Regions from separate parts of the Enterobacter sp. CFEC122 genome, predicted to be linked through region 2. Evidence: predicted binding sites of a transcription regulator. Region 2 holds the regulator's gene; the other holds the start of a gene.
The links. Region 2 encodes CRP, which controls carbon source genes, mostly activating them, when cyclic AMP is high. Its sites were predicted from a motif close to ATGTGANNNNNNTCACAT; they were not measured.

Region 1 (4,919 bases), on a different contig from region 2:
CCGTGGATAAACGCCGTCAGCGGCTTCAGATGTTCCAGATAATCACACTGTTCCGGAATCACCAGCAGGCGGAGCTCCGTTAAACGATTACGATCTGCCAGCCAGCGGATACTCTGCTTGATTTGCGGGTTTTCGCGCCCGGTCAGGAAGCGGTGGTGTTCGTTCCCCCATGCTTTCAGGTCCAGCATCGCGCCATCCAGTACCGGCAGCAGCTTTTGCCAGCCGGTTTCGCTTAACAAACCGTTGCTGTCGACCAGGCAGGTCAGATGATTCAGGTCGGGATCGGCTTTGATCGCGGTGAACAGCGTCACTAAAAACGGTAATTGCGTTGTGGCCTCACCGCCGCTCACGGTGATCCCCTCGATAAACGGTGCGGATTTGCGGATCTGTGAAAGGATCTCCTCCACGCTCAGGCGGTGCGCCATAGGCGTTGCCTGCTGCTGGCACAGGTGCAGGCAGGTGTCGCACTGCTGGCAGTCACTCTCCTGCCACCAGACGCGTCCCGCCTGTATGGTCAGCGCGTCGTGCGGGCAGTGGGGCACGCAGTCCCCGCAGTCGTTGCAGCGGCCGATCGTCCAGGGGTTGTGGCAGGTTTTACAGCGCAGGTTGCAGCCCTGCAGGAACAGGGCCAGACGGCTGCCCGGCCCGTCCACGCAGGAAAAAGGGATGACCTGACTAACTAAAGCGCATCTGCTGTTCATGGCTTATCACGCGCGGCTGACGTTCCAGAATACGGGTATTGCGCGCGGCTTCTTCACCCAGCCAGGTGGTATTGGTGCGCGATCCGGCTTCCCGGTACTTCTCCAGATCCGACAACCGCACCATATAACCGGTGACGCGCACCAGATCGTTACCCGCGACGTTGGCGGTAAACTCGCGCATCCCCGCCCTGAACGCGCCGAGACAGAGCTGGACCACCGCCTGCGGGTTACGTTTTACCGTTTCATCCAGCGTCAAAATATCGCTGATCCCGGAAGCGTAGTGCTTGTGGTGCGGCGCCACCGCCAGCAGGTGGCTGATGGGATCCGGCTCGTCGCCGTAGGGCAGGCGCGCGCCCGGCGTGGTGCCCGAGTCAGAGCTGATCCCCGACTGCGCATGCAGCATCGCGCGCTGCTTCCAGCCGTGTTTCACCGGCGTGTTTTCGACAAACGCCGCAAGCTGTTCGCTGATGCGATAGCCCAGCGCGTTGGCCTGCTCGTCTTTGCCGTAACGCCCAGTCATCCCGGCTTTCTCACAGAGCACGTTTACCGCTTCTGCCAGGCCGTACATGCCAAACATCGGCACAAACCGATCGGCATCAATCAGCCCCTCTTTCACCAGGAAGCTATTCTCAAAGAAGCCGGATTGTTGATACAGGAAATCGCAGCGGGCATCGATGATGGCCATTTGCTGCTGGCAGTAATGCGGGAGGGCGCGGCTGAAGAAGTCTTCCATTGACGTACTGTGTTCGGCGATGGCCTTGAGGTTGAGGCGCACCAGGGTGCTGCCACCGCCTGCCAGAGGCAGGGAGTTGTAACAGCTCACTACGCCGTAATGGCCTTTTGTGAAAATTTTATCATTCACCGGGCCATTAGAAATATGCGGTTTACTGCATTCACATATGTTTTTCGCCACCTCAAGCAGCAAATCGTCCGGGGTGATCGCTGGATCATAAATAAAGGTCAGGTTCGGTGCGACCTGCTTCAGCTCTGCATCTGCACGCAGAATGGCGCGCGTGACGGGGGTATCTTCCGGCCCGATATTGGCATGCATAAAGGCATCGGGCAGCGTACGGTCGAGATAGCGCCAGAAACGTTTTATTCGGCTATTGATTTCTTCTTGTGTTAGAATTCTAACATAAGGTTGCAGCAACGCATCAAGCTGACCGAGATAGACCGGCATCGATGTGACGGACGGAACATGGTGGTAGAGGATGGTTAACAGTGAGAGGGCGTCGTCGAGATCTTTTGCCCCTTCCAGCTCCAGCCATTCTGAACCATTAGCCAGAAATTTTGCGTAATCCGGCAGAACGTAACGGGGTTTGTAAGGCGCATGGCCTTCGAACATGTCGCAGATGAACCCCTCGTCCAGCGCGGCGCGCGCAGCTTCAGGAAGTGCCGGATACGGCAGGTTGTTTTCCGCTTCCAGCGCCAGAAAATGACGTTTTTGTTCCGGGGATAACACCGGGCTTGTCACAATCTGCTGGCAACGTTGTTGCAGGGCGTCGGGGCTGGAGTGGGACATGTTCGCTTCCTTGAGTGTTCTGCGGATGATGAACGGATTGTAGAAAGCCTGCCTGTCGGCACTTTTGATCCGACAGGGGGTATCGCTGCTTTAGTCCGCAATATGCGCGCTAAAGTTTGAAGAAGATCGCATTACAGTAATGCAAATTTGCACGCAGTTTTCATTAACTGTGATGAATGTCGAAGTGTGGATGCGGGTGGATGTTAGAATACTCACAGACCCGCAAGGTAAAATTTATACGGCACTGCCGTTGGAGAATGTTATGACCGATTTAACTGCAAGCAGCCTGCGCGCGTTGAAACTGATGGACCTGACTACCCTGAACGATGACGACACCAATGAGAAAGTCATCGCTCTGTGCCATCAGGCGAAAACGCCGGTGGGCAACACCGCAGCCGTCTGTATCTACCCGCGCTTTATCCCGATTGCCCGTAAGACGCTGAACGAGCAGGGCACCCCGGACGTGCGCATTGCAACCGTCACTAACTTCCCGCATGGCAACGATGATATCGAGATTGCGCTGGCAGAAACCCGCGCGGCGATTGCCTACGGCGCAGACGAAGTGGACGTGGTGTTCCCGTACCGCGCGCTGATCGCCGGCAACGAGCAGGTCGGTTTTGACCTGGTGAAGGCCTGTAAAGACGCGTGTGCGGCGGCAAACGTGCTGCTGAAAGTGATCATCGAAACCGGCGAGCTGAAAGAAGAGGCGCTGATTCGCAAAGCCTCTGAAATCTCCATCAAAGCCGGTGCGGATTTTATTAAAACCTCTACCGGTAAAGTACCGGTAAATGCGACCCCGGAAAGCGCGCGCATCATGATGGAAGTGATCCGCGACATGGGCGTGTCCAAAACCGTGGGCTTCAAACCTGCGGGCGGCGTGCGTACCGCGGAAGACGCGCAGCAGTTCCTGGCGATTGCCGACGAGCTGTTCGGCGCCGACTGGGCCGATTCCCGTCACTACCGCTTCGGTGCGTCCAGCCTGCTGGCCAGCCTGCTGAAGGCGCTGGGTCACGGCGACGGTAAGAGCGCAAGCAGCTACTAAGTTTGAATTGCCGGGTGGCGCCACGCTTACCCGGCCTACCCGGATCGTGGTCGGGTAAACCGTACCCGCCACCATTCACCCGATTCCTCATGGGGGTTACCGTGTTTCTCGCACAAGAAATTATTCGTAAAAAACGTGATGGTCATGCATTAAGCGACGAAGAGATCCGCTTCTTCATCAACGGCATTCGTGATAACACCGTCTCTGAAGGGCAGATTGCGGCTCTGGCGATGACCATTTTCTTCCACGATATGTCGATGCCTGAGCGCGTGTCGCTGACCATGGCGATGCGAGATTCAGGAACCGTTCTGGACTGGAAAAGCCTCAACCTTAACGGCCCGATTGTGGATAAACACTCCACCGGCGGCGTGGGCGACGTGACCTCCCTGATGCTTGGCCCCATGGTGGCAGCCTGTGGCGGTTATATCCCGATGATCTCCGGGCGCGGCCTGGGCCACACCGGCGGTACGCTCGACAAACTGGAAGCCATTCCGGGCTTCGATATCTTCCCGGATGACAACCGCTTCCGCGACATTATTAAAGACGTTGGTGTGGCGATTATCGGCCAGACCAGCTCTCTTGCTCCGGCAGACAAGCGTTTCTACGCGACCCGCGACATCACCGCGACCGTTGACTCCATCCCGCTGATCACCGCCTCTATCCTGGCGAAGAAGCTGGCAGAAGGGCTGGACGCGCTGGTGATGGACGTGAAGGTAGGCAGCGGCGCGTTTATGCCAACCTATGAACTCTCTGAGGCGCTGGCCGAAGCGATCGTTGGCGTCTCCAACGGCGCGGGCGTGCGCACTACCGCACTGCTCACCGACATGAACCAGGTGCTGGCTTCCAGCGCCGGTAACGCCGTCGAAGTGCGTGAAGCCGTCCAGTTCCTGACGGGCGAATACCGCAACCCGCGTCTGTTCGACGTCACCATGGCGCTGTGCGTGGAGATGTTAATCTCCGGCAAGCTTGCCAAAGACGACGCCGACGCCCGCGCGAAGCTACAGGCGGTACTGGACAACGGCAAAGCGGCGGAGATCTTTGGCCACATGGTTGCGGCGCAGAAAGGCCCGACCGACTTCGTCGAAAACTATGCGAAGTACCTGCCGACCGCGACGCTCAGCAAAGCGGTGTATGCCGACAGCGAAGGGTTTGTCTCGGCAATGGATACCCGCGCGCTGGGTATGGCGGTCGTGTCTATGGGCGGCGGCCGTCGTCAGGCGTCAGATACCATTGATTACAGCGTCGGCTTCACCGATATGGCCCGTCTGGGCGACAGCGTTGACGGGCAACGTCCGCTGGCGGTGATCCACGCCAAAGATGAAGCCAGCTGGCAGGAAGCGGCGAAAGCGGTGAAGGCGGCTATTACGCTTGACAATAAAGCGCCGGAAACCACACCGACTGTCTATCGCCGTATCACCGAATAGCGGTATACTGATCTGATCGATAATTTTTGAAGCACTACGTACGGAGAACAATTATGAAACGTGCATTTATTATGGTGCTGGACTCATTCGGCATCGGCGCAACCGAAGATGCAGAACGTTTTGGTGACGTGGGTTCCGATACCATGGGTCACATCGCGGAAGCCTGTGCGAAAGGCGAAGCGGATAACGGTCGTAAAGGCCCTCTGACTCTACCCAACCTGACCCGCCTT
Region 2 (4,919 bases):
TGGCGCGATCAGTTTTTCCAGCATGGCGACGAGATCGCCGGTTGGCAGTACCTTGCCCTGCACCGGTACGGAGGCCAGACGACGCGCTTTTTCGCTGCGTCGCGTGTTCCATTGCCGGGTGGGTGTTTGCCCAGATAACATTATTAACCTCCTGATTCAGCTAATCATTTTGATTTGCTTAACGTTGAGTAGAGTGTGCGCTCTGGTGAGAAAGGCATCAAATAAGCGTAGAGCTGAATCATTAGCCTGAGAGTAATAATCAAGGTAAATATTTGTGATCGGGATCAGTTCATGTTTCGGAAAACCAGGCTAAACGGGGTACAATTCGGAAAGTATCGTTAATTTCCGACAAGAATCAGCATCGCGCCTATGACCCAAATCATTCCATCAGGCTTCGACATTGCCGCCGAAGACAGCACTGAGTTCGTGCCTATGCGCGGCGTCGCCAATCGCCATTTGCAGACCATGCTGCCGCGACTGATCCGCTGCAAGGTTCAGTTCACCCCACACTGGCAGCGGCTAGACCTGCCAGACGGTGACTTTCTGGATCTCGCCTGGAGCGAAGCGCCGGATCAGGCTCGCCATAAGCCGCGGCTGGTGGTTTTTCACGGTCTGGAAGGCAGCCTGCACAGCCCGTATGCGCACGGGCTCATTGAGGCGGCCAAAGCGCGCGGCTGGCTCGGCGTGGTGATGCATTTTCGCGGCTGCAGCGGCGAGCCGAACCGGCAGAAGCGTATCTATCACTCGGGTGAAACCGAAGACGGCACGTGGTTTTTACACTGGCTGCGGGACAACTTTGGCACCGTGCCCACCGCGGCCGTAGGCTACTCGTTAGGCGGAAATATGCTGGCCTGCCTGTTAGCTAAAGAAGGGGAAAGCGTCCCGCTGGATGCCGCCGTCATCGTCTCCGCCCCGTTCATGCTGGAGCAGTGCAGCTACCACATGGATAAAGGCTTTTCCCGCGTCTATCAGCGCTACCTGCTCAACCTGCTGAAAGCCAACGCGGCGCGTAAGCTGAAGGCCTACCCGGACACCCTCCCGGTCAGCCTGCGCCAGCTGAAAAAAGTGCGCCGCATACGCGAATTCGACGATCTGATCACCGCGAAAATTCACGGTTTCGCCGATGCGATTGACTATTATCGTCAATGCAGCGCCATGCCGCTGCTCAGCAAGATCACGCAGCCGACGCTGATCATTCATGCCAAAGATGACCCTTTTATGGATCATCACTCGATTCCCGCTCAGGAATTCCTGCCCGACAACGTTCACTATCAGTTGACCGAGCACGGCGGCCACGTCGGGTTTATCGGCGGCACGCTGCGTCGCCCGAAAATGTGGCTTGAGGCGCGTATTCCTGACTGGCTAACCCCTTATCTGGACGGTGCAACATGATTATTCCCTGGCAGGATCTGGCTCCCGAAACGCTCGATAATCTGATTGAAAGCTTTGTATTACGCGAAGGCACCGATTATGGTGAACAGGAACGCTCGCTTGAGCAAAAGGTCAACGATGTAAAGCGCCAGCTGAAAAGCGGCGACGTGGTGCTGGTGTGGTCAGAACTGCATGAGACGGTCAATATCATGCCCCGCAACGCGTTTCACGGCTGATCTTCCACCCTTTTCAGTCAGGGAGTTGCTATGTCTGCCAGACATCCGGTTATTGCCGTTACGGGGTCGAGTGGTGCGGGAACCACCACCACCAGCCTCGCATTTCGCAAGATTTTCGCCCAGCTGAATCTCCGTGCGGCGGAGGTCGAAGGCGACAGCTTTCACCGCTACACGCGCCCGGAGATGGACATGGCCATCCGTAAGGCGCGCGATCTGGGTAAACACATCAGCTACTTCGGTCCGGAAGCCAATGACTTCGGCCTGCTGGAACAAACCTTTGTTGAGTACGGCCAGAGCGGTAAAGGGCAGTCCCGCAAGTATCTGCATACCTATGATGAAGCCGTTCCCTGGAATCAGGTGCCTGGCACCTTTACCCCCTGGCAGCCCCTGCCGGAACCTACCGACGTGCTGTTCTACGAAGGATTACACGGCGGCGTGGTCACGCCGCAGCACGACGTGGCGCGCCACGTGGATCTGCTGGTTGGCGTGGTGCCTATCGTTAACCTGGAGTGGATCCAGAAGCTGACGCGTGACATGAGCGAGCGCGGCCACTCGCGCGAAGCAGTGATGGATTCGGTGGTGCGCTCCATGGAAGACTACATCAACTTCCTGACGCCGCAGTTTTCCCGCACCCATATCAACTTCCAGCGCGTGCCGACGGTGGACACCTCCAACCCGTTCGCGGCCAAAAGTATCCCATCCCTGGATGAGAGCTTTGTGGTGATCCATTTCCGCAATCTCGAAGGCATTGACTACCCCTGGCTGCTGGCGATGCTGCAGGGCTCGTTTATTTCTCACATGAATACATTAGTCGTACCGGGCGGAAAAATGGGGCTGGCGATGGAGCTCATCATGACGCCGCTGGTGGAGCGATTGATGGAAGGGAAACAGATCGCGTGAGTTTTTTGCCCGGTGGCGCTGCGCTTACCGGGCCTACGGTCGTGCTTTTGTAGGGCGGGTCAGCGAAGCGCCACCCGCCAAAACATTAAGCCTCGATCACTTCATACGAATGGGTGATTTTTACCGCTTTCTCCAGCATTAACGCGACAGAGCAGTACTTCTCCGCAGACAGGTCCACCGCACGTGAAACCGCCGCGTCTTTCAGTTCTTTACCGGTGACCACAAAGTGCAGATTGATGTGGGTGAACAGGCGTGGCGCCTCTTCGCGGCGTTCTGACGTGAGTTTGACCTCACAATCCGTCACGTCATGACGGCCTTTTTGCAGAATCGACACCACGTCAATGGCGCTGCATCCCCCTGCCGCCATCAGCACCATTTCCATTGGGCTGGGCGCTTTATCGCCGGAGTTACCATCCATCAAAATCTGATGCCCTGACGCGGACTCGCCCAGGAACGTTAAACCTTCAACCCACTTCACGCGCGCTTGCATATTCTTAAACTCCAACGTTGCATTTTTGGTGACAGATTACGCGTGCGTTACATTTCTCGCAATGGAAGGCGACCTGCATCATGCTGAAGCGAGACACCAGGAGACACGCGGCGAAAGCTATGCTAAAACACTCAGGATGCTACAGTAATACATTGACGTTACACATGTATGCAGAGGACATCAAACTTTACTGGCTGCGAAACGTTACGGTAGCCGACTTCCCAGGGTATGGGTAAGAATTCGATTGCAACCCCAGAGTCCGGATGCATCTGATGACTCTGGTGACAGCTTATAACAGAGGATAACAGCGCATGGTGCTTGGCAAACCGCAAACAGACCCGACTCTCGAATGGTTCTTGTCTCATTGCCACATTCATAAGTACCCATCAAAGAGCACGCTGATTCACCAGGGTGAAAAAGCGGAAACGTTGTATTACATCGTTAAAGGCTCGGTGGCAGTGCTGATCAAAGATGAAGAAGGGAAAGAGATGATCCTTTCTTATCTGAACCAGGGCGATTTCATCGGTGAACTGGGCCTGTTTGAAGAGGGCCAGGAACGTAGCGCCTGGGTTCGTGCAAAGACAGCATGTGAAGTGGCTGAAATTTCTTACAAGAAGTTCCGTCAGCTGATTCAGGTTAACCCTGACATTCTGATGCGTCTCTCTTCCCAGATGGCGCGCCGTCTGCAGGTCACCTCAGAGAAAGTGGGCAACCTCGCCTTCCTGGACGTGACGGGCCGCATCGCACAAACTCTGCTGAACCTGGCGAAACAGCCGGACGCCATGACCCATCCGGACGGCATGCAAATTAAAATTACCCGTCAGGAAATTGGTCAGATCGTCGGTTGCTCCCGTGAAACAGTGGGCCGTATCCTGAAAATGCTGGAAGATCAAAACCTGATCTCCGCCCACGGTAAAACCATCGTGGTCTACGGAACGCGTTAATTCCGCTTAAACGGCGTGCCATCGCAAGGTGTCACGCCGTTTTTGTCTCTACTCCTCATGTGGCGCAGGCTGATCTATCACCCGGAAGTCAACTACGCACTGCGACAAACGCTGGTGTTGTGTCTACCCGTGGCCATCGGCCTGATCCTCGGACACCTTCAGCAAGGCCTGCTCTTTTCCCTCGTGCCCGCCTGCTGCAACATTGCCGGCCTGGACACACCGCATAAGCGCTTTTTCAAACGACTGATCGTGGGCGGCTGCCTGTTTGCTGGCTGTAGCCTTGCCGTACAGCTTTTACTGGCCCGGGACATCCCGCTGCCGCTGATCCTGACGGTGCTGGCGATGACGCTCGGCGTCACGGCGGAAATCAGCTCGCTGCACGCCCGCCTGCTACCCGCCTCGCTGATTGCGGCCATCTTCACGCTGAGCCTCGCCGGGAATATGCCGGTGTGGGAGCCGCTGCTGATCTACGCTCTGGGGACACTGTGGTACGGGCTGTTTAACTGGTTCTGGTTCTGGCTGTGGCGGGAACAGCCGCTGCGCGAATCCCTGAGCCTGCTCTATGTGCAGTTGGCGGAATACTGCGAAGCCAAATACACCCTGCTCACCCAGCATACCGATCCGGAAAAAGCCTTACCGCCGCTGCTGACGCGCCAGCAGAAGGTGGTGGATCTGATAAGCCAGTGCTATCAGCAGCTGCATATGCTCGCCGCCAACAAGAACCACGAGTACAAACGGCTGCTGCGCACCTTCCAGGTAGGCCTGGATCTGCAGGAGCATATCTCCGTTAGCCTGCACCACCCGCAGGAGGTGCAAAAGCTGGTTGAGCGCAGCCACGCCGAAGCGGTGATCCGCTGGAACGCGCAGACCGTCTCGGCACGCCTGCGCGTGCTGGCTGACGATATTCTCTACCACCGCTATCCCACGCGCTTTAACATGGAAAAACAGCTCGGCGCGCTGGAGAAAATCGCCCGTCAG

Region 1: deoC (deoxyribose-phosphate aldolase) is a predicted target of CRP. The motif match lies at 2,338-2,355, and genes of this name have one in related genera.

The regions. Positions count from the first base shown of each region.
Region 1 covers NZ_JBRIQR010000004.1:112,076-116,994, forward strand. Annotated here, with positions in the region: gene ACVCAM_RS04905 (YjjW family glycine radical enzyme activase) at 1-701, opposite strand, end outside; gene ACVCAM_RS04910 (YjjI family glycine radical enzyme) at 676-2,223, opposite strand; gene deoC (deoxyribose-phosphate aldolase) at 2,486-3,265, shown strand; gene deoA (thymidine phosphorylase) at 3,367-4,689, shown strand; gene deoB (phosphopentomutase) at 4,743-4,919, shown strand, end outside.
Region 2 covers NZ_JBRIQR010000028.1:55,772-60,690, reverse strand. Annotated here, with positions in the region: gene mdcA (malonate decarboxylase subunit alpha) at 1-141, opposite strand, end outside; gene ACVCAM_RS18365 (hydrolase) at 370-1,392, shown strand; gene ACVCAM_RS18360 (YheU family protein) at 1,389-1,607, shown strand; gene ACVCAM_RS18355 (phosphoribulokinase) at 1,638-2,507, shown strand; gene ACVCAM_RS18350 (OsmC family protein) at 2,593-2,997, opposite strand; gene crp (cAMP-activated global transcriptional regulator CRP) at 3,309-3,941, shown strand; gene ACVCAM_RS18340 (YccS/YhfK family putative transporter) at 3,999-4,919, shown strand, end outside.